DNA from 2 places in the Methylobacillus sp. DLP286 genome. Region 1 is predicted to be linked to the other one. Evidence: riboswitches for the same ligand, from Rfam matches in the RefSeq annotation. Region 1 holds a riboswitch; the other holds the start of a gene.
What was found. A riboswitch is a leader RNA that binds a small molecule or an ion and turns the genes downstream of it on or off. The one in region 1 is predicted to bind thiamine pyrophosphate.

Region 1 (11,800 bases):
CATGCACGCCCACAAAAAGCCACAACGATCCAGACTGGCGCTGAAGCTCTCCAGCAGCCTGATTGCCGTATCACTTGGCATCTCGCTGCCCGCGGCCCTACAAGCGGCGGAATCACAGCCCCAGCAACAAACCGCCTCGCGCGAATACCATATCCCGGCCGAACCGCTGACCGATGCGCTCAACCAGTTCGCCAAGCAAGCCGGCGTCAATATCCTGTTCACGCCGGAGCAGGTACGCAACCTGCACAGCCACGACCTGCAAGGCAGCTACACCACGGAATCAGGCCTCAGCACATTGCTCCAAGGCACTGGCCTGATCGCAAGAAGAAGCGCGGCAGGCTACACCCTGGAAAGAACTTCGCAGTCGGCCGCTGACAACAAGCCGCTGGCCTTGGACGCCGCGCAGCAAACAGCGTTGGAAGAGGCAAGCACCCCGGCGCTGGGCGTGGTGGTCGTCACCTCGCGCAACCGCGAAGAAATCGCCCAGGACATCCCGATTCCGGTGTCCGTATTCGGTGCGGAAAAGCTGGACCGTGAACGTATCGTCACCATCGACGACCTGACGCGCATCACGCCAGGCCTGACCGCGACCATTCCCAACTCCCGCCGCTCCGGCATCTCCATCCGCGGCATCGGTAAAACCACCGTCAACGAGGCAATGGAAGCCGGGGTAGGCGTTATCGTCGACGACGTTTACCTCAGCCACCCCGGCATGAGCTTCCTCGATTTCACCGACATCGACCGTGTCGAGGTCATGCGCGGCCCGCAAGGCACCTTGAAAGGCAAGAATACCACCCTGGGCGTGGTCCAGTACGTGAGCAAGGAGCCCACCTTCACGCGCCAGGCCTATTTCGAAGGCGAAGTCGGCGCGCAGCAGAACGGCAGCGACTTCCCGGGCGCGATGCGCGCACGCGGCTCCATCTCTGACGCCCTGGTGGATGGCGTAGCGGCTTACCGTGCTTCCTTCTTCTTCGACAGGCAGGAGGGCGATCTGGAAAACACCAACCCCAACACGCTTTCCGACCAGCGTTTCCACGAACGTAACCGCCGAGGCGGCAAAGTGCAGTTGCTGCTGACGCCGACTGAGGATTTCAGCGCCAAATTCAGCGTGGATTATTCGGAACTGTCGGAATACAGCAATACCCGGCCGTTCCAGGAAGACCCGACGACATTTGCCACCGGCGCAAACCGACCCATCAGCTACAGCTCGCGCCTGGCCCGAGGGTACTTCAACGGCTACCAGCCCATCATCGGCTCCAAGGACAAGCTCGACGTCGGCCAGGTGGAACCAATAAAAGCCAGGAACTACGGCGCCTCCGCCAAGCTAGACTGGAACTTGGGCTCGCATGTGCTGACCTCGATCACCGCCTATCGCAAATATTCCTTCACCGGCATCAATGATCTGGACCAGACCCGGTTTGACATTGCCAAATTCGGCGCATTCGTCGACACCAAGCAATGGTCGCAGGAGTTCCGCCTGGCTTCTGATATCGGCGAGGTCATCGATTACCAGGTCGGTTTTTTCTACCTGCACAGCGAAACCAACCAGATCAACCATACCCAGTACGGCAGCGATGCCGGCGCGTTCTATGCCAACGCCCTTCAATACAATGCATTGAGCGGTAACCCTTCCCTGCTGCAGCAATCATTGAACGGCCTGAGATCGTACAGCCGCTTCACGCCGGAAACCGACAGTTACGCCGCATTCGGCCAGTTGAACTGGCATTTGACCGAGAAAGCCACCTTGACCCTGGGCCTGCGCAACACCTATGAAATCAAGGACAGCACAGGCGAGAAATGGGCTGAGGGCAATGACGGCGGTTTTGGCGACGCCACTGCCGAAGCCATCCGCAGCAATGTCATAGGAAACGTATATGCGCGCCGTGATGGCGAAAGGATCAAGGACAACTCCGTCTCCTGGCTCATCAGCCCCAATTACAAGGTCAACGACGACCTGATGTTCTATGCCTCTGCGGCCGGCGGGGAAAAATCCGGCGGCGTATCATTCGTCACCGGCACCGGCCAGCCGCTCAATGCCGATCCGGAAAAGGTGCTGGACTTCGAGTTCGGCTTCAAGGGCCTGTTCCTCGACCGCAAATTGATGCTGAACACCAACTTCTACCGCACCCGCGTCAGGGGCTACCAATCCACTACCACGGTCATAGACCCCTCCTCCACCAGCGGGTACAGCTCGCAGCTGGGCAACATTCCTGAAATCACCGCCACAGGGGTGGAGCTGGAAGGCGCATACCGGGCGACAGACAGATGGACGTTCACCTTCGCCGGCGCCTATAACCGCGCCAAGTATTCAGACTGGGACGGCGCCACTTGCCCATCCGCGTTCAATCTTCCTATCACCACCACATGCGACAACACCGGCAGGCAGATTTCCTCCGCCCCCAAGCTGACCGGTATTTTCGGCTTCCACTACACGCGCCCGATCTGGGGAGGGCTCAAGGCACAAGCCTTCATGAGCACCATCGTCCGCTCGAAGCAGAACCTTGACATCCTGCTTTCCGAATACGGCGAGCAAGGCGGCTATTCCGTCACCGATGGCGGCTTCGGCATTATCGGCGGCAAGAAGGACAACTGGGAGCTCAACATCGTCGGCAAGAACATCTTCGACAAGGTGTATACCACCAGCATCGGCTCCTATAACGCCACGACCCCAGTGCTTTGGGACGGTATCGGCCAGCGCCGCTATCTGGGCGTGGTATTCCGCACCAAGTTCTAAACGCGGCTAACAAAACGCTCCTGGCGTTGTTGCTCTGCCTTGCCGTACACCTTGTACTGTCTGCGGAGGGCTAGCCAGGAACGTTTCACTGAATGTCGTTAGCCGCTCCAAGTGAGTGAACACGCTCCGGCAATTATTGCCGGGCTTGCGTACTTTTATGCTCTGATTGAAGGGAAAACATCGTGACACAATTCAAACCAACACGCCGCCGGATTCTGCAAGCCGTTCCCGCACTGGCGATACTGCCTTACGCCGGCCTGGCAAATGCCGCGCTCGGCGGCAACGGGACAAAGCATCAACCCAACATCATCTTCATCATGGCCGACGACCTCGGCTATGCCGACTTGGGCGTCTACGGCCAGACCGCCTTCAAGACGCCAAACCTCGATAAGCTCGCCCAGCAAGGATTGCGCCTCACCCAGACCTATGCCAACTCTTGCGTGTGCTCGGCCACCAGGTTCGCATTGATCACCGGCCGTTACCAGTACCGCCTGCGCGGCGGGCTGGAAGAACCGCTCGCAGGCAGCAGCGTGGAGCATCTAGGTCTGCCGCCCGAGCACCCGACCCTGCCCTCGTTGCTAAAGAAAGCCGGCTACAACACCGCGCTGTTCGGCAAGTGGCACCTGGGCTCGCTACCGAAATTCGGGCCGCTCAAGAGCGGCTATGACGTGTTCTTCGGCAACTACGCCGGGGCGCTGGACTATTTCACGCACAAGCCCGGCGTTGGTTCCGATGTGCCCGACGGCTTGTATGAGGGCGAAGTGCCGGTCAAGGAAGTCGGCTACTACACCGACATAGTGGCGAACCACGCCAGCCAATACATAGGCAAGCAAACGGCCGCCAAGCCTTTCTTCCTTTCCCTGCATTTCACAGCCCCGCACTGGCCCTGGGAAGGCCCGGGAGATGAAGCCGTGTCCCATGAGATCAAGAACCTGTTCCACCTGGACGGCGGCAGCCTCGAAACCTACGGCAAGATGGTCGAGGCCCTGGACGCAGCGGTGGGCCGCGTGCTGAATACGCTGCAACAACAAGGGCTGGCGGACAATACCATCGTCGTCTTCACCAGCGACAACGGCGGCGAACGCTTCTCCAACACCTGGCCGTTCAGCGGCCAGAAGACCGAACTGCTGGAAGGCGGCATCCGCGTGCCGGGCATCATCCGCTGGCCTGCACAGATCAAGGCGGGACAGGTTTCCGACCAGGTAGTCACCAGCATGGATTGGCTGCCCACCTTGCTCGCTGCTGCCGGTACGCAGCCCGATGCGCAATATCGGCCCGATGGCGAGAACGTGCTGCCCGTGGTCCTGGGCCAAGCCGCCATCCGCCCCCGCACCTTGTTCTGGCGTTACAAAGGACAAGAACAGGCAGCCGCCCGTTCTGGGGATTGGAAATACCTGAAAATCAACGGCAACGAATTCCTGTTCGACCTGGGCAAGGACCAGCGCGAACGCGCCAACTTGGCCGAGAAACACCCGCAGGTGCTGGCTGAACTCAAGGAAAAATGGCAGCACTGGAACAACAGCATGCTGCCGATCACCCCGGATGTGCGCTCGCACAGCGTGAACGGCAAAATGCAGGCGGACAGATACGGCGTGCCTGCGCCTTAAACGCTACTTACGATATCCAGCTGCGACATCCTGCTGACGTTTGAATCAATACAAGGGCTGCAAATGCAGCCCTTGTTTTTCCACCAGCCCATCAGGCTGTCATCAGCATCACCAATATGCCAGCGCCCAGGCCGAGCGCCACCACCGGATAAGTGCGCAACGCAAGCTCCCGCCCGCCGATGAAGCCCACCAAGGCCGCCTTGAACACACTGTTGCTGATGACCGCCAGCACGATACCCTGCACCGCGACATGGCTGCTGAGCTCATTGCGCGCGCTGCGCGAGAGGGACAAGGTGATCGCATCCACATCGGCGATCCCGGCCAGGAGGGAAACCAGGTAGACGCCGGCATCTCCCCAGTAACGCCTGCCCGCCTCCACCAGGAACAGGATCAATGTCAGCAGCAAGGCGAACCGCAGCGCGGGCCCCAGCTCGAACGGGTTGCGCAGCGGGGTTTCAGCGTTTGCGGGCTCGTCCTTGACAGCGCGCCGCCAGAAAACAGCCGCCCCTGCCATATAGACCAGGAACATCGTTCCCAGCGACCAGGCCAGCGGCGGCAACAAGGAGGCATTGACGACCGCGACTTCCAGCAGCACGCGCGGGAACATCAGGCCCGACGTCGCCAGCAACCCCGCAGCGAGCAGCTTGTGCAGGTTCTTGGAAGACAAGCGCGACAGGGTCAATGTCATGGCCGTGGAGGAAACCAGGCTGCCGAGGATGGCGGTGATCATCAAGCCGTAGCGTGTGCCGGTCAGGCGCACGGCGATATAGGCGATGAAGCTGAGGGCGGCGATCAGCACCACCATCCACCAGGTGGTATAGGGATTGAATACCTGCCAGGGGTCGTAGCTCTCGTTAGGCAGCACCGGCAACATGACCACCGAGATGAACAACAGCTTCAACGCGCCGGACAGCTCGGTCTCGCTCAAGCGCTTGAGGAGCGAATGCAGCACATTCTTGAGGCTGAGCAGCAAGGCCACCACCACCGCCCCGGCGCTGGCGAGCATGACGTAATCCGAGAGCGCCAGGCTGCCCAGCAGGAAAGTGATCAGCAGCGCCACCTCGCTGGTAATGCCTTGGTCGCCGGTACGGCGCAAATCGCCGACGTAGGCGATGCTGACGACCAGCATCAGCGCCACCAGCACCGTCACCCAGACCGCGATTCCGAGATGCTGGCTGAGCAAGGCGCTCAAGCCGCCGAGCAGGCCGGTGAGGGCGAAAGTGCGTATCCCCGCGCTCTGGTAGGACTCCTTCTCGTCGCGCTCCTGCCAGCCGCGCTCGGCGCCGATCAATAGCCCTGCCCCCAGGGCGATGAGCAGGTGCAACATGACTTCTACGGAAACGGACTCAGGCATAAGGCAGCTTTCTCACACAATGAATTGCATCATACATGAGGGCGCTATATCCGAAACAGGCTCCAGTAACGGCAAAGCCGAAGCCGCGCTACTTTCTCCCAGGCCTCGCCAGCCCCAGGTGGCCGCGCAATGTCGCGTGCTCGTAATCCTCGCGAAACAGGCCGCGCCGCTGCAGGATGGGAATCACGTGGTCGACGAAATCCCGCACGCTGTCGGGCTGCACCGGCGGCATCAGGTTGAAGCCGTCGGCGCCGCCGTTGCGGAACCAATGCTCCATCTGGTCCGCCACCTGTTCCGGCGTGCCGACCATGGTGCAATGCCCTCCCCCGGCGGCCAGGCGGCCCAATAGCTGGCGCACCGTGGGCCGCTCGGTTTCGATGATGCGCAGCACGGTGGCATAGCGCCCCTTGGGGCCGGTGAAGGCCTCCAGCGGCGGCAACGGCGGTACCGGGCCATCCAGCTCCCAGTCCAGACAGTCCTGGTCGATGAACAACTGCAATTGCCGCAACGAGGTTTCCGCAGGCAGCAGTTCATCAAGCTCGCGTTGCTTGGCGCGCGCCTCGGCTTCGGTAGAACCGATAAAGGTCACCAGGCCTGGCAGGATAGGCACGTCCACCTGCCGCCCGGCGGCCTTGACCCTGGCCTTGACGTCGCTGTAATAGGCCTGGGCCGATGGCAGGTCATAGGCCACTGCGTAGATCGCCTCGGCGTATTTCGCCGCCAGCACGCGTCCATGCTCGGAAGCGCCGGCCTGGAACAGCACGGGGTTGCCTTGCGGCGGACGCGGCACGGTCAATGGCCCATCGACGAGGAAATGCGTGCCCCGGTGGTTGATCTGGCGCACCAGGCTTTCATCGACATAATCCCCTGCACGGTCGTTGAGCAACGCGCCGTCGTCCCAGCTATCCCACAGCTGCAGCACCGCCTGGATGAACTCTTCCGCCCTGGCGTAGCGCTCGGCATGGCCGGGCATGGCTTCATATCCGTGGTTCCTGGCCTCGACGTCGAACATGGAAGTCACCACGTTCCAGCCCGCGCGCCCGCCGGAAATATGGTCGAGCGAAGCCATCAGCCGCGCGGCATGGAACGGCGTGAAGAAGGTGCTGGAAATGGTGCTCACCAAGCCGATGTGCTGGGTGGCGCGGCTGATGGCCGTGAGCATGGTCACCGGCTCGAGGAACCAGCGCGGGCCGTCGGTGATATTGTTGGTGGCATGGCCGTCGGCAAAGAACACCGCATCGAGCTTGCCGCGCTCGGCCAGCTGCGCCATTTCCTCGTAATAGCGGATATCGCCCAGCCGCTCGACCTGGGAATCCGGATGGCGCCAGGCTGCGTTGTGGTGGCCGCAGCCGAACAGGAACAGGTTGATGTGCATCATGGCAAAACAAGAGCCTCTTTAGTGAATTCAGGAATAGCAGGCGCTGAGTCAGCGGATAGCATGTGCGATCAAGAGCGGCTGAAAAAACATGGCGTAGCGATCCTGGCTAAGAGCCTGCCCTATGAAATGATCGTGAACAGGCTCTAATTCTTGACCAGGCCGCCATCGACAACCAGGTTCTGTCCCGTCACCGCGCGCGACCAAGGCGAGGCGAAGAACAGCACCGCGTCGGCGAACTCTTCCGGCGTAGTGACGCGGCGCAATGGCGTGCTCGCGGCAATCAGGTCGAACACGGCATCCGGCGTGGCGGCGGAAGCATCAGTGGTGCGCAGCAGGCCGCCCGACACCATGTTGACGGTGATGCCACCAGGCCCGAGGTCCTGCGCCAAGGTGCGCGTCAGGGAAAGCAACGCCGCCTTGGCGGCGGTGTAGTCGTGGTAGGGCACTACCGGGTTCTGGAACAGGTTGGTGCCGATATTGACCACCCGCCCCCATCCCTGCGCAAGCATGCCGGGCAAGCAGGCCTGTACGGTATTGAGCGCGCCGCGCACCACGCCCTCGAATTGCTGCTGCAACCCTTCCCAGCCGAGATCATGCGCATGCGCCCGCGCATCGCCGTTGAACCTGAAGTCGGGCAGGGCGTTGTTGACCACCGTGGTGATCGCCTTGCCGAAATGCGCTTGCGCCTGCTCCGCCATCGCCCGCACGGCGTCGGCGTCGCTCACGTCCGCCCGGATCGCCAGGGCCCGCCCCGGCGCTTCGTCCGCCAAGGCCGCAGCAGCGTCCGCGCTATGCAGATAGTTCACGACCACGCTCGCTCCCTGGCCGAGGAAGGCGCGGGCGATATGCCGGCCCAGCCCACGGCCTGCGCCGGTGACGAGCACGAGTTGTTCTTGAATCGGGAGTAGCGGTGAAGATGGATTGCCCATGCGATTCCTTTGCAATTTTTCATGGCAAAGGAATGCGCAGCAAAAAAGCTGCGACAGGCATTCCTCCGCCAGTATGATCTGGATCAGGTATTACGGGTGTAGTCTCAGCCCTGAAGGAACAGCTTATTCAGGGCACCCCGTGCCAAAGAGTAGCTAACAAAACTCTCCTGACGTTGTTGCTCTGCCTTGCCGTACTATTTGTACTGTCTGCGGCAGAGCGCCTAGTCAGGATCAGCTTCGCTGAGTTTTGTTAGCCACTCTGAGGCCGAACCATACCATGAAACATGAATTATCCGCATGTCTTCATCGCACACTGGAGGAATATCGCTATAATTCCAGGCCTAACCTAGGGGAGCCGCTTGCGGCTGAGAAATGGCAATTGCCATGACCCTTAATACTTGATCCAGATCATGCTGGCGAAGGGAAGGAAATAGCGCATCCATCATTTGCGTACTCCTTGTCGTTCGTCGATTACAGGAGTCACCACACAATGCTCAGTACGCAAGCCACCCTCGCCTGGCTAGTCTTTTTCGCCGCCGTTTTCGCCATCGCCGGCATGGCCTATTCGCGCAGGTTCCGCGGCAACCTTGAAGAATACATCGTCGCGCGCAACAGCCAGGGCACGCTGGCCAGCATCATGACCTTGCTGGCCTCGTCGCTGGGCGCGTGGATATTGTTCTCGCCCGCGCAGGCGGCGACCTGGGGCGGCCTGACCGCCGTGATCGGCTACGCCATCGGCGCGATGTCGCCGCGCATCGCCATGATCCCGCTCGGCAAGCGCATGCGCGAGCTGATGCCCAACGGCCACTCCCTCACCGAGTTCCTGGTGGCGCGCTACGGCAAGCCCATGTACCTGCTCGCGCTGACCATCATGCTGTTCTACCTGTTCATCGCCATGAGCGCCGAGATCACGGCCATCGCCAAGATGGTGACACTGCTGGCGCCCGTGCCGCTCTGGGCCACCGCCGCCATCGTGCTCGGCTTCACCCTGCTCTACACCACCTACGGCGGCCTGCGCGCCTCCATCTTTACCGACAAGGTGCAGATCGTCATCATCATTCCGTTGCTGGCGGCGCTGGTCTTCATCGGCTGGCAGGCCACCGGCGGCATTGCCCCGGTCGTGGAAAAGCTGCAGCAAACCGCGCCGCAGCTGATCAACCTTGAGGATATCGGCGGCATCAAGGCCGGGCTGACCTTCTTCGTCGCCATCCTGCTCACCGGCATCTTCCACCAGGGCAACTGGCAGCGCATCTACTCCGCCAAGGACATTCCCACCATGCGCAACGGCTTCCTGCTCGGCGGCCTGCTGGTCGTGCCCTTCATCTTCATCATGGGCCTTTTCGGGCTGGCCTTCATGGCGACGACACCGGATGGCGACAGCTCGGTGGCCTTGTTCAGCGTGGTCATGCCCAATATCCCGCTCTGGCTGGCCGTCGCCCTGATTCCGCTCGGCATCTCGCTGGTGATGTGCAGCGCGGACACGGCCATCAGCGCCATCTCGAGCATCGTGGCGGTGGACATCGGCCGGGTGATGCCGAAGCGTAGCGCCGCCAGCCTGATGCGCCTGTCGCGCTGGCTGGTCCTGTTGGTTGCAATACCCGTGCTGGTTGTCGCCGCGCAAGGCTACAGCGTGCTCTACCTGTTCCTGCTGGCCGACCTGCTATGCGCCGCCGCGGCATTCCCCGTGTTCTTCGGCCTGTTCAGCCGCTCGCATACAGGCACGGAGGCCTTGACCGGGACGGTAGCGGGCTTGGCGGCCGGACTGTTCATGTTCCCCATGCCGGATCAGCCCGCCACCCACCTACTCGAAGCCTTCCTGCTGGCCGCATTGACGCCTGTCGCGGTGATCGCCCTCACCCGCTTGATCAAGCGACGCAAACAACACTTCGAACTTGCCGCGCTGGCACATGCAAGCCGCAGGCTGGACAGGGAACAACTCTAAAGTCAGCTAGCCAACCAAAAGGGCGAGCGCAGCGATGCCAAGTGTGGGTTTGATTTTGAATTCCCCGTCTGGCTGCGCCGAGTAGCGCAGATCTGTCTGGAAAAAGAGCTTGCGTCTGTCTGAGCGCAGCGAGTTCAGCAAGCTCCCAGACAGATTGAGCAACGCAGGGGACCGGGAGCTTGCTCCCGGCGCAGACTCCGGGGTCGCCTTTGCTTTGGTTACTTTTATTTGGCGAAGCAAATGAAAGTAACTCGCTGACAAGCGAAAGGCAACGGGTCAAGGTCTGCAACAGTGGTCAAGACCATTGATCCTTCAACATCCCAATCCCATCAGGCTCAACGATTTTTCGTCTTCATCAATACTGCGATTGGCGAGAGGATGGGTTTCGCCCCGCCGGGCGAGTATCTTTCTTTTGTTTCGCCAAAAGAAAGATACGAAAGAAAAGGCGACCCGATTGTCTGCGTCCCTACACTACGTTCCGGGCAACCTGCGTTGCTCGCTTTTAATGGGGACTGGCTGAACTCGCTGCGCTCAGACAGACGCCAGTCCTTAATCCATTAAAAGCTGTGCTACTCGGCGCAGCCAGACGGGGAGGAAAAACCACAGCGACTTGGCTTCGCTGCGCTCGCCCTTGATTATTGGAGACAAATGGCCTATGGCGGAATATTGAATCAAGAACTGCAAGACAGCATGGAACACCCTGCCTTGTGCCTGGCCCAATCCGGCCGCAGGCCGGCAAAACGTTCCTTGCCCGGCTGCTCGTCATAAGGCTTGCGCAGCACGTCCAGCAGCTCTTCTATCATGCTGGTATCGCCCGCGTCGGCCAAGTCTATGGCCTGCTGGGCAAGGTAGTTGCGCAGCACGTAACGCGGATTGGCCCGGTTCATGGCCTCGCGCCGCTCGGCAGGGTCGCGCCCGTCTGCGAGCGTCGCCTGTGCGTATTGCTTGAGCCAGTCGCCGAACCTGGGCTTGAAGGTTTCCCACAATGCCGGACTGTAGGCTGCGCTCTGCAATACGGCCAAGTCGGGCTGAGCGGCATCCACCAAAGCCAGCTTGCGGAAAAACTCGGTCATGTCGATCTCGGCCTGGGTCATGAGGCCGAACACTTCATTGAGCAAGGGCTCGTAGTCGTCGCGCCAGGCGCTGAAGCCGAACTTGGCAGCCAGGACGGAGCCCCATTCCTTGTTGTAGGCCTGGTCGTAAAGCATGAGGCCTTCGTCGTAGATTTCGCGTTCTGGCTTCAAGGCATATAGCGCCTGCGCCAGGCGCTCCAGGTTCCAGCGCGCGATGTCGGGCTGGCGGCCGAAGCAATAGCGGCGGCCTGCCGCGTCGGTGGTGTTGGGCGTCCAGCCCGGGTCGAAATTGTCCACCCAGCCGTACGGGCCGTAATCGATGGTCAGGCCGAGGATGGACATATTGTCGGTGTTCATCACGCCATGCACGAAGCCCACGCGCATCCATTGCGCGATCAGGCGCGCGGTGCGCACGCAGACGATGGCGAACCATTCTGCAAAGCGCTCTTCTTCCGGGTAATCCTTCAACTCGGGAAAATCGCGGTCGATGGTGAAATCCACCAGCGTTTGCAAGGTTTCCCTGTCGTCGCGCATGGCAAAAATCTCGAAATTGCCAAAGCGGATGAACGAAGGCGACACCCGGCAGACGATCGCGCCCTTTTCCGCCTGTGGGTTGCCGTTGTAGAACATGTCGCGGATCACGATATCGCCGGTCTGCACCAGGCTCAGGGCGCGCGTGGTGGGGATGCCGAGATGGTACATGGCCTCGCTGCAGAGGAATTCGCGCACCGAGGAGCGCAGCACTGCGCGCCCGTCCGCCATGCGCGAATACGGCGTCACGCC
Region 2 (11,800 bases), 210 kb from region 1:
TCGTCGCAAGAACGTCTACCGCATCGCCAAGCAGGCGGTGATGAAGGCTGGTCAATATGCTTACCGTGACCGCCGTCAGAGAAAGCGTCAATTCCGCGCACTGTGGATCGCACGTATCAATGCCGGCGCCCGTGAGTATGGCTTGACCTACAGCCGTTTCATCAACGGCCTGAAGAAGTCCGCGGTTGAAGTCGACCGCAAGGTGCTGGCCGATCTGGCAGTGTTCGACAAGCAGGCGTTTGCCAAGTTTGCCGAACTTGCTAAATCCGGTCTCGCCGCTGCCTAAGCAACAGCAATAAGAAAAGGAGGCCTCGTGCCTCCTTTTTTTTCCGGGTTTTTCCACAAGCGGCCATGTCCGTCGATGACATATGGCATTAAACATAGTGGTCGTTTATGAAAGCATCCGTGAGGACAACACCATAATATGCAAAATCTAGATCACATCATCAGCGAGGCGCAGCAGGATTTCGCAGCCTGTGCCAGCATCGTCGACCTGGAGCAGGCCAAGGCGCGCTATCTCGGCAAGAGTGGCAGCCTGACAGAGGCCTTGAAGGGCCTTGGCAAGCTGTCCGCGGAAGAGCGTCCCGCAGCAGGCGCGGCCATCAATGTCGTCAAGCAGCAAGTCGAATCCGCGCTCAAGCAACGCCGCGATGCGATCCTGCAGGCGGAGCAGGACCGCCAGCTGGCCAGCGAGACGATCGACGTTACGCTCCCCGGTAGGAGTGCCGGTACAGGAGGGCTGCATCCGGTATCGTTGACCTTGAGGCGCGTGGAAGAACTGTTCCGCTCCATCGGCTTCGAAGTGGCGGAAGGCCCTGAAATCGAATCCGATTTCTACAATTTCACCGCGCTCAACATCCCGGAAGACCACCCTGCGCGTGCGATGCATGACACGTTCTATGTCGACGACAAGCATGTGTTGCGCACCCATACCTCGCCTGTGCAGGTGCACTATATGCAGGACAAGGCGCCGCCGCTCAAGATCATTGCGCCGGGCCGCGTATATCGCGTCGATTCCGATGCCACGCATTCTCCTATGTTCCACCAAGTGGAAGGTTTGTGGGTGGACGAGCACATCAGCTTCGCTAACCTGAAGGGCGTGGTGCAGGACTTCCTGCAGCGCTTCTTCGAGCGTGACGACTTGCAGGTACGTTTCCGCCCGTCCTTCTTCCCATTCACCGAGCCTTCTGCGGAAATGGATATGAGCTGGAACGGCGGCTGGCTGGAGATCGGCGGCTGCGGCATGGTGCATCCCGAAGTGTTCCGCCATGTCGGCATCGACAGCGAAAAATACCGCGGCTTTGCCTTCGGCCTCGGCGTGGAGCGCCTGACCATGCTGCGGTACGGCGTCAACGACCTGCGCCTGTTCTTTGAAAACGATTTGCGCTTCCTCAAGCAATTCGCCTAGCCCTTACTTCTGGACAGATCAACACTATGCAATTTTCCGAACACTGGCTGCGCCAATATGTAAATCCTGCCCTGGAGAGCCAGGGCCTGAGTCACGCCCTGACCATGGCGGGGTTGGAGGTGGAGGAGCTGGAGCCGGTCGCTCCCGGGTTCACCAAGGTGGTGGTGGCTGAAATCATCAGCGCCGAGAAGCACCCGGATGCAGACCGCCTGCAGGTGTGCAAGGTCAATGTCGGTAGCGGCGAACCACTGCAAATCGTCTGCGGCGCGCCTAATGCCCGCGCCGGGCTCAAGGCGCCTTGCGCGCTGGTGGGCGCAGAGCTGCCCGGCTTCAAGATCAAGCAGGCCAAGGTGCGCGGCGTAGAATCCTTCGGCATGATGTGTTCCGCCAAGGAGCTGGGTTTGGCCGAGGAAAGCGACGGCATATTGGAACTGGCTGCCGATGCACAGGTCGGCCAGGATATCCGCGCGCTGTTCGACCTGGATGACAAGCTGTTCACGCTCAAGCTCACGCCCAACCGTGCCGATTGCCTCAGCATTGCCGGCATCGCACGCGACGTGACGGCGTTGACAGGCGCGCCATTGGCCTTGCCCGAAATCACTCCTGTCCCGGTCGCCCATGCGCAGCAGCTGGCTGTCAGTGTGGCCGAGCCGGAGGCTTGTCCGCGCTATGCGGGCCGCCTGATCCAGGGTGTCGACGCCACCGCCGCAACGCCGGATTGGATGGTGCGTAAACTCGAGCGCAGCGGTATCCGCAGCATCAGTGCGATTGTCGATATCACCAACTATGTGCTGCTGGAGCAGGGCCAGCCCCTGCATGCCTTTGATGCGAGCAAGCTCCAGGGCGGCATTCAAGTACGCTATGCGTACAATGGCGAGGAATTGCTGTTGCTCAACGGCCAGCAGGTCGCCCTGGGCGACGACATGTTGGTGATTGCGGACGACAAGGCTCCCCTGGCCCTGGCCGGCATCATGGGCGGCGAAACCAGCGCGGTCGGTGACGCCACCCGCGATATTTTCCTCGAAAGCGCTTTCTTCGCGCCCGCCGTGATCGTGGGCAAGGCGCGGCGTTTGAATTTTTCTACCGATTCTTCTTACCGTTTCGAGCGTGGCGTCGATTTCGGCAATACCCTGCAAGCCCTGGAACGCGCGAGCCAATTGGTATTGGAAATCTGCGGCGGGCAGGCGGGGCCAATCACCGAGGCGTTGCATCAATTGCCTGAGCGCAAGCCGGTGCGCCTGCGCCTGGCGCGCCTGAATTCCGTATTGGGAATCGTCCTGGATGCGGCGGCGGTCGGCACGTTGCTCGAGCGTTTGAGTTTCAAGTTTGCCGCGGTGGAGGGCGGTTTTGAAGTGACTCCTCCCAGCTACCGTTTCGATATCGAAATCGAGGAAGACCTGGTCGAAGAGGTCGCCCGCTTGCACGGCTACGACAATATCCCGGCATTGGCGCCGCATGACGAGCAGCGTATGCTGCCTTTGCCGGAAGCCAGGCTGAACCGGAACCGGCTGCGCGATACGCTTGCGGCCAGCGGCTATCAGGAAATCGTCAGCTACAGCTTCGTCGATGAAAGCTGGGAACGCGATTTCCTTGGCAATGCCAGCCCGATCGCCCTGAAAAACCCGATCGCAAGCAATCTGAGCGTGATGCGTACAGGCTTATGGGCAGGCTTGATGGAGACCTTGATCTATAATCTCAACCGCAAGCAGGAGCGTGTGCGCCTGTTTGAAATCGGCTCGGCTTATTTCGCCGAGGAGGCCGCCTACCGCGAGGTCGGGCGGATATCCGGCTTGGCCTATGGCAGTGCGGAACCGGAGCAGTGGGCCGCGGCTGCTCGCGAGGTCGATTTCTTCGACGTGAAGGCCGAAGTGGACCGCTTGGCAGGAGGGCGCGTGCAGTATGTTGCTGCGCAGCATCCGGCATTGCACCCGGGCCAAACGGCCCAGATCCTGCTGGATGGCTTGCCAATCGGCTGGATAGGAAAGTTGCATCCCAAGTGGCAGCAGCATTACCAGCTGCCGCGCAGTGCGATCTTGTTTGAGCTGGATGTGGAGCCATTGTTGCAGTCCAGCGTGGCATCCTATGTGCAGGTCGGCAAGTTTCCTCCAGTGCGCCGCGACATTGCCGTGGTGGTCGATGAGGCGGTCCCAATCCAGTCATTGCTGGATACCATGCGATCCAGTAAAAATGCGTTGATTAGTGACATTGCGCTGTTTGATGTTTATCAGGGGAAAGGCATCGCTGAAGGGAAGAAAAGCCTTGCATTTCTTGTGCTTATGCAAGATACTCAAAAGACTTTGACCGATGCAGAAGCCGATGCAGTGATAGCCGGGTTGCTGGATTTGTTGGCTCAGCGACACGGTGCAGCATTAAGAAATTAGAAAAAGTAGTAGGGAAGGGTTTTGCATGACATTAACAAAAGCTGATTTGGCTGATTTACTGTTTGAACAAGTGGGGTTGAACAAGCGCGAAGCCAAAGACATGGTGGAAGCATTCTTCGAAGAAATCCGTACTGCCCTGGAAGCTGGCGACAGCGTCAAGCTCTCGGGTTTCGGCAATTTCGAGTTACGCCAGAAGTCCGAGCGTCCAGGCCGCAATCCCAAGACAGGCGAAGAAATCCCGATTACCGCTCGCCGCGTCGTGACTTTCCATGCCAGCCAGAAGCTCAAGAGCAAGGTAGAGGAGGCATATGCCGGAGCAAGCGCCTAAGGTCCAGCTCCCGCCGATTCCCGCTAAACGCTATTTCACCATTGGCGAAGTCAGCGAGCTGTGCGGGGTCAAGCCTCATGTATTGCGGTACTGGGAGCAGGAGTTTACCCAGCTCAAGCCAGTGAAGCGCCGTGGCAACCGCAGGTATTACCAGCATCATGAAGTTCTGCTCATCAGGCGCATACGAGAGTTGCTTTACGAGCAGGGCTTCACCATCAGCGGGGCACGCAACCGCCTGGATGAAAGCGGCGGCAACGCATTGAGCCGCGACGTGGAATTCAGCGCAGGGCTGGCCGTGAACGCGCAGCTCCCGGCAGCTTCCGTGGACGTAGCAGCGCCCGGCGTCGATCTGGCAGCGTTGCGTTCGGAACTGCGTGAAGTATTGAGCTTACTCAGCCAGCATTAACAAATCCCCGTTTTCCCCTGTGCTAAATCCAGTATTTTCGATATAATCTCTTTCTCGCTCCCGGCCTTGCCGGAAGCGTAGGTTCGGGGCGTAGCGCAGCCTGGTAGCGTACTTGCATGGGGTGCAAGGGGTCGTGTGTTCGAATCACACCGTCCCGACCAAAAATCTATTAGCCAGTTATTCTGAATTGAGTAACTGGCTTTTCGCTTTTATAGGCAACAATCTTCTCTATCATCGCAGTAATTCAGCTCACTCCCATTCAATATTGCTAGCCAGATATGAATCTGAAATCATAATCCATCACAATGGTTTTAGTATTTTTCCTCTGAAAATCCAGGCTGAATGTAAGACAAAAATTAGACTAGGTAGTATATTAACGAAAACGTAGGCATGGGATGCATCATCCCGATATCAAATCGTGGCAGTTCTGCACAATCGTCAATAACTCTTGGAGGAGTGTAGTAATGAGTCTTGATAGTTTGAAGGGTCTAGGTATTAAGGTTCCGTACAAAAATAAATACGACAATTATATTGGCGGAAAATGGGTTGCGCCGGTAGATGGCGAATATTTCGACAATATCAGCCCGGTGACCGGCAAGGTATTCTGCCAAGTGCCGCGTTCGAATGAAAAGGATATCAACCTGGCGCTGGATGCCGCCCATGCTGCCAAGGATGCCTGGGGCAAGGCCTCGGGCACCGAGCGTGCCAACATCCTGCTCAAGATCGCCGATGCGATGGAAGCCAATCTGGAAACCATCGCGATTGCAGAAACCATAGACAACGGCAAGCCCATCCGCGAGACCATGGCCGCCGATATTCCGCTGGCGATCGACCATTTCCGTTATTTTGCAGGCTGTATTCGTGCTCAGGAAGGTGGGATCAGCGAGATTGATCATACAACAGTGGCTTACCATTTCCATGAGCCGTTGGGCGTTGTCGGACAGATCATTCCATGGAACTTCCCGATCCTGATGGCAGCTTGGAAGCTGGCGCCCGCATTGGCGGCAGGCAATTGCATTGTCATGAAGCCTGCGGAGCAGACGCCAGCGTCGATTCTGGTGGTACTGGAAATCATCGGCCACCTGTTGCCGCCTGGCGTGCTCAATGTGGTGAATGGGCATGGCGTCGAAGCCGGCAAGGCATTGGCGACCAGCCCGCGCATTGCCAAGATTGCATTTACCGGATCCACTTCCGTTGGCCGCCTGATTATGCAGTATGCCAGCCAGAACCTGATTCCCGTGACGCTGGAGCTGGGCGGCAAGTCGCCCAATATCTTCTTTGAAGATGTCATAGACAAGGATGATGCTTATTTCGACAAGGCCCTGGAAGGGTTTGCGCTGTTTGCCCTGAACCAAGGGGAAGTCTGCACCTGCCCGAGCCGTGCCTTGATCCAGGAGTCTATCTACGAACGCTTCATCGAGCGAGCCATCAAACGTGTGAAGGCGATCAAGCAGGGCAGTCCGCTGGACAAGTCGACCATGATCGGTGCGCAGGCCTCCAGCGAGCAGGTCGAGATCATCATGTCATACATCAAGCTCGGCCAGGAAGAAGGCGCGGAGCTGCTCACAGGCGGCAAGGCGACCAAGCTGAGTGGTGACCTGAGCGATGGCTATTACATTGAACCTACGGTGTTCAAGGGCCATAACAAGATGCGTATCTTCCAGGAGGAAATCTTCGGGCCGGTCTTGTCCGTGACGACGTTCAAGGACGAGAAGGAAGCGCTGGAAATCGCCAACGACACCATGTACGGCCTGGGCGCAGGCCTCTGGACCCGCGATGGCAGCCGCGCCTACCGTGTCGGCCGCGGTATCCAGGCAGGCCGCGTCTGGACCAATTGCTACCATCTCTACCCGGCGCACGCCGCATTCGGCGGCTACAAGCAGTCCGGTATCGGGCGTGAGAACCATCGCATGATGCTGGACCACTACCAGCAAACCAAGAACCTGCTGGTGAGCTACAGCCCTGATGCGCTAGGTTTCTTCTAAACTTTAATGTCGAATGGTTAGGGCCTGTTAACGCAATCTCCTTCAATTGCATTAACAGGCCCTCGTCCAACGCCCAGGTTTGCGAGTTCAAGCCTGGGCATTATTATTTGTGGCAAAGCAACTGCCAAGAAAAGCAAATGCCAAGTTATGAGGAGGACTTATGAGTGCCAGCCGTATTACTGCCACGCCATCGGCCGCAGCTTTGATTGATGAGCTGCGCGCCAGGCATGGCAATCTCATGTTTCACCAGTCAGGCGGATGCTGTGAGGGCAGCGCTCCCATGTGCCTGCAGGAGGGCGAATTCCTGCTCGGCACCTCGGATGTCAAAGTGGGAGAGGTGCATGGCGTGCCGTTCTACATGAACAAGACCCAGTTCGAATATTGGCAGCATACCCATTTGACCCTTGATGCCATTCCTGGACATGGCGGCATGTTCTCGCTGGAGCAGGCAACCGGCAAGCATTTCCTCATCCGTTCGCGCTTGTTCACTGACGAGGAGTTGGCGGACCTGGAGCCTGTGGAGCAGTGCGGAAGCCTTTGAACAGGCTCTTTGGGCCGTTTTCCAGTCTGTTCATGACTTATCAGAAACATTAAACAGGCGCTGATCACTACCTGCCGTCATCCCGGCCTCCGAGCCGGGATCTCGTAAGTATGTTGGAATGCCACAAGATGCCGGATCAAGCCCGGCATGATAGGTGGAGGGGACTGGCTCCGGCATCCTGTTATTAATCAGAAGTCGATTTGCGCCGACACGCGGAATACGCGCGGCGCGCCCGGGATCAGGTAGCCGCCGAAAGCGCTGGATGCATCGCCCCAATAGAACTTGTTGAACACGTTGTCCACGCCGGCGCGGAAGGTGGTTGCGGTATTGCCGAGCTTGGCCGTGTAGCGTGCGCCCAGGTTCAGTACGTGGTAGCCCTCCACTTTCCTGTTCAATGCCGCGATCTCGTTGTTCGGCGCGAAATTTTTGCTGGATGAATAGAGCCATGTCGCGTTCAGTTTAAGGGCTGGCAGGCCTGGCCATGCATACTCGGAATAAACCGCGGATTTGAACCTCGGCACGTTGCCGACCTGCTTGCCTTCGATGCGCGCATCGTCCGTGCCTTCGGCCTTAGCCTGCAGCGCGGTGAAGCTGGCGCCCAGCATCCAGTCGCGCGTGACGCGGCCTTGTGCGGCGAATTCCAGGCCGCGGTTGACTTGCGTGCCATTGATGACATAGGTCGGCGTGGCGTCGACGTATTCGTGGTTGCGCTTGATCTGGAATACGGCGGCAGACAGGCTGACATCGCGCGTCACGTCCGCTTTCACGCCGAGTTCGAGCTGCCTGGACCTGCTGGGGTCCATGATGATTTCGGCGTTCGTGGTGCCGGTCGGCGCTGTGCCGCCCGGTTCCAGGCCTTGCGAATACGAGCCGTAAACCGCCAGTGACGGCTGCAGGTTGTAGAGCAGGGCGACGCTAGGCAAGAGAAAATCATCGTCCGTGCGCCGCGTCGTCTCGCCCGAGGCATTGAACTGGTCGCGCTTGAGTTGCACGTAGCGCACGCCGGCATGCAGCCTGAGCTGGTCAGTAAGCGCCATGACATCCTGCACGAATACTGCACGCTCCTCATCCTTGCGGCGCAAATGCACCGGATTGACGTCGGCGAGCGCGAAATTATCGTAGTAGACCGGATTATAGATATTGCTCTCGCCGACATAGTTGAATACGTAGTCGGCAAAGTGATCGCGACGGTTCAGCGTGGATACGCCTGTGGTCAGCTCGTGGCGCACGCCGCCTGTCGTGAAGCTCCCCTGCAGCAGGGCCTGGGTGGTCGTGATCGAGCGCTTGTCGTTCTTGCGGCGCAAGTCGTACATCGAATAGCCGCCATCACTGCAATAGCCGGGAAGCAGGCTTTGCTGACAGCCTGAAGGCAAGGTCACCGCATCATCACGATGCAAAGTCGATTGGTTGGCTTGCAGGATGGTGCGCCAATCGTCATTCAACGCATAGTCGAATTTCATGCCGAGGTTGTAACTGTCATCGACGACGGGACGGCTCCAGGATTGGTCATTGAGCATCTGCTTGGCGCGGATGCCGGTCGGAATGCGCTGCTCCGGACCGAGCAACTGGAACCCCGGTACGGTCAGTTGCGACTTGTGCTGGTAGTCGAGGTCGAGCTGCAACAGCGCGCGTTCGCTCAGGCGGAAGTCAAACGCGCCCGAAATGAAGTTGCGGTTGCCTGTCGAGCCGTCGACATACGACTTGATGTCTTCTGCCGCGGCATTGATGCGGTAACCGAAGACGCCGTCCTCGGAGCGACCGCCCAGATCTACCGCGCCGTACACTGTGCCGCGTTCACGCAGCTCGAACGTCGCCGAACGCAGCGGGGCGTCGGTAGGGCGCTTGGTCACGTAGTTGAGCATGCCGCCCGACGCGGCAATCCCCGCCTGCAGGCCGGCGAGGCCTTTCAGTATCTCGATGCGCTCCTTGTTTTCCATCGGCACCCTGGCCTGCGCGAGAATCACCATGCCGTCCTTGCGGTAGTTGGCGCCCTGGTCGAGCACGAAGCCTCGGATCGCGAACCAGTCCGCCAGTCCGACCGCATTGTAGGAGTTCTGCACGCTGGCATCCCATTTCACCGCGTCGGTCGCGGAACGGACGCTGCGGTCCTGCATCTGCTCCTGCGTGATGACGTTGACCGAGGCTGGTGTTTCCAGCAGCGATGCTTCGGGAAAGCTGCCGATGCTGGCGCGGCGTGCCATGCCAGCATTCGTGGTGGAGCTGACAACGACCTCTGGCAATTGGGCATCGTCGGTATCGGCGGCCTGGGCCAGCGCAGCAGGCGCAAAGGCGCAGGCGATAGCCAGCACGCTGAATTTTTGACGGAAAGTAAAAGCAGGCATTGTGTGTTCACTCGCGTTAGGGACAATCACGCGCAGGAACGGACAAAAGGCCTACCTCGGGGGAAATGAATCGACCTTGAGTGGCTTTGCGCTTTCCTACGCTGGCATTATCCAGGTCAGGTTCAAGGGTATGTCTCACCCAAAGATCGGCTCTTCAGGACCCCTAGCGTGGGTCGTATACTAACAAAGAATGCGCGGAAAATGCCAATTTCCTTGCGAACAGGGCTGGATGCTGCGCATGTCAGCCAATTAACGCGTGCTCAACCGGGTCGTACGGAAAAGTGTGCAACGCCATTCAATGGAGAGAGGCGGGGGAAGGAGCTTCCGGCCACAGCAAGTGCAGGTGCGGCAACACATTATGTTCGCCAATCTGGCTGGTGAGCCCGGCGCGGCGCAGCTTTTCCAGGATGTTGGGCCTGGCCTCGGCGATCACCAGCTTGATCTGGTGCTGTCTGCAAGTGTCCAGCAGGTTCCACAATGCCTGCATGCCGGTGGCGTCCATGATAGGCACGCGCGCCATTCGCAGCACAATGGTGTCGGTATCCTCGCGCAGGGTTTGCAGTCGGTGTTGCAAGTGCTCGGCAGCGCCGAAGAAGAACGGCCCTTCCAGGCGATAGACCAGCGTGCTGGATGGCAGGCGCCATTCGCGCTGGCCGTATTCCTGCTGCAAGTCGTCATCGCTCAGCTGCGTCACGTTCACCGTGTCCGCCATGCGTTTCATGAACAATAATGCGGCAAGCACGACGCCGATATTGACGGCAATCACCAGGTCGCTGAACACGGTGAGCAGGAAGGTGATCAGCAGCACCGCCACGTCCGCGCGCGGTGCTGTCCTCGCCATGTGCAGGAAGCGATGCGCCTCACTCATGTTGTAGGCCACCACGAACAGGATGGCTGCGAGCGCTGCCAGCGGGATATTCACGGCCAATGGCGCCAGCAATACCACGATCAACACCAGGGTGGCTGCATGCACGATGCCGGATAACGGGCTGTTGGCCCCGTTGCGGATATTGGTCGCGGTGCGCGCCAATGCGCCGGTGGCGGCGAACCCGCCGAACAACGGCGAGGCGATGTTGGCAATACCTTGCCCGATCAGTTCCTGGTTGGACTGGTGGCGCGTGCCCGCCATATTGTCGGCGACGACGGCCGAGAGCAACGATTCGATGGCGCCCAGCAGCGCAATGGTGAAGGCCGGGCCGATCAGCTCTATCATGACGGCGGGGCTGATGCCCTCGGGCAGCGCAAAATGCGGCAATGCCTGCGGGATGCCGCCGAACGCGCTGCCTATGGTGGCGACCTGTTCAGGTTGAAAGACAGACTGCACATAGTGGCTGCCACGATCGCGACCAGGGGGCCGGGGATTTTTTTCAGGTAGCGGTTGGACAGGAGCAGCACTGCCAGCGTGAACGCGCCAAGCAATGCGGTTCGCCATTGCAGCTGCGGCAGGGCTTCCAACAGGTGCCAGAGTTTCTCGTGGAAATGGTGCGAGGCCTGGGGCGTGAGGCCGAAAAAATCCTGCCATTGCCCGACGAAGATGATGACGGCGATCCCGCTGGTAAAGCCGATGATCACCGGTTCCGGGATATAGCGGATCACGCTGCCCATGCGCGTCAGCCCCATGACGAGCAGCATGATGCCGGCCATCAGGGTGGCGATCTGCAAGCCTGCGATGCCGTATTTCGCCGTAATGCCGGCAAGGATGACGATGAACGCCCCGGTCGGGCCGGTAATCTGCAGGCGGCTGCCGCCGAACAGGGAGGCGAGCGTGCCCGCGACAATCGCGGTGTACAAGCCTTGCTCGGGCTTGGCGCCTGATGCGATCGCGAACGCCATGGCGAGCGGGAGGGCGACGACCCCGACGATCAGCCCGGACATGATGTTGCGGGACCAATACCGGCGCGAGAGCAGGCCAGCACGCTTGGCTTCAAGAATGGCGATCATGGTGTAAAGGCGTGGCAAGGGATGTAATGAACAGGCATATCATAGCCCTTTCTCCGCAAGATGATACGAGACTTGAACAAGCGCTTAAAGCGATTCGACAAAATCCAGCAGCAATTGCCGGTCTTGTGGCGACATCTTTTGCACCATGGTGCGGGATTCCTGCGCTTCGCCGCCATGCCAGAGGATGGCTTCCAGGATAGTCCTGGCGCGGCCATCGTGCAGAAAGCCCGCATTCGGTTCCACCTGTTTTGCGAGGCCGATACCCCAGAGTGGCGGGGTGCGCCATTCACTACCGCTGGCGGCAAAGTCCGGACGGTGGTCCGCCAGTTCCGGCCCCATGTCGTGCAACAGCAAATCGGTATAAGGGGCGATGGCCTGGTTGCCCAGGGCGGCCAGCCTGGGAAATTCGCCGGTCCTGATTTCAGGCAGGTGGCAGGCCGCGCATTGCGCCTGGCGGAACAGTGCAGC

Region 2: another riboswitch for thiamine pyrophosphate. It lies ahead of ACWXTG_RS06945 (TonB-dependent siderophore receptor); the one in region 1 lies ahead of ACWXTG_RS05880 (3-oxoacyl-ACP reductase).

Annotation. Positions count from the first base shown of each region.
Region 1 is NZ_CM153145.1:1,221,606-1,233,405, forward strand. Features, by position in the region: gene ACWXTG_RS05860 (TonB-dependent receptor) at 2-2,734, shown strand; gene ACWXTG_RS05865 (sulfatase family protein) at 2,917-4,341, shown strand; gene ACWXTG_RS05870 (MgtC/SapB family protein) at 4,433-5,695, opposite strand; gene ACWXTG_RS05875 (LLM class flavin-dependent oxidoreductase) at 5,784-7,073, opposite strand; gene ACWXTG_RS05880 (3-oxoacyl-ACP reductase) at 7,217-8,002, opposite strand; TPP riboswitch at 8,046-8,152, opposite strand; TPP riboswitch at 8,341-8,444, shown strand; gene ACWXTG_RS05885 (sodium:solute symporter family transporter) at 8,493-9,944, shown strand; gene ACWXTG_RS05890 (protein adenylyltransferase SelO) at 10,616-11,800, opposite strand, start outside.
Region 2 is NZ_CM153145.1:1,436,447-1,448,246, reverse strand. Features, by position in the region: gene rplT (50S ribosomal protein L20) at 1-286, shown strand, start outside; gene pheS (phenylalanine--tRNA ligase subunit alpha) at 425-1,408, shown strand; gene pheT (phenylalanine--tRNA ligase subunit beta) at 1,435-3,789, shown strand; gene ACWXTG_RS06970 (integration host factor subunit alpha) at 3,815-4,117, shown strand; gene ACWXTG_RS06965 (MerR family transcriptional regulator) at 4,098-4,523, shown strand; tRNA gene ACWXTG_RS06960 (tRNA-Pro) at 4,608-4,684, shown strand; gene adh (aldehyde dehydrogenase) at 4,988-6,508, shown strand; gene ACWXTG_RS06950 (DUF779 domain-containing protein) at 6,669-7,049, shown strand; gene ACWXTG_RS06945 (TonB-dependent siderophore receptor) at 7,238-9,391, opposite strand; TPP riboswitch at 9,468-9,566, opposite strand; gene ACWXTG_RS06940 (SulP family inorganic anion transporter) at 9,687-10,715, opposite strand; gene ACWXTG_RS06935 (SulP family inorganic anion transporter) at 10,676-11,332, opposite strand; gene ACWXTG_RS06930 (di-heme oxidoreductase family protein) at 11,417-11,800, opposite strand, start outside.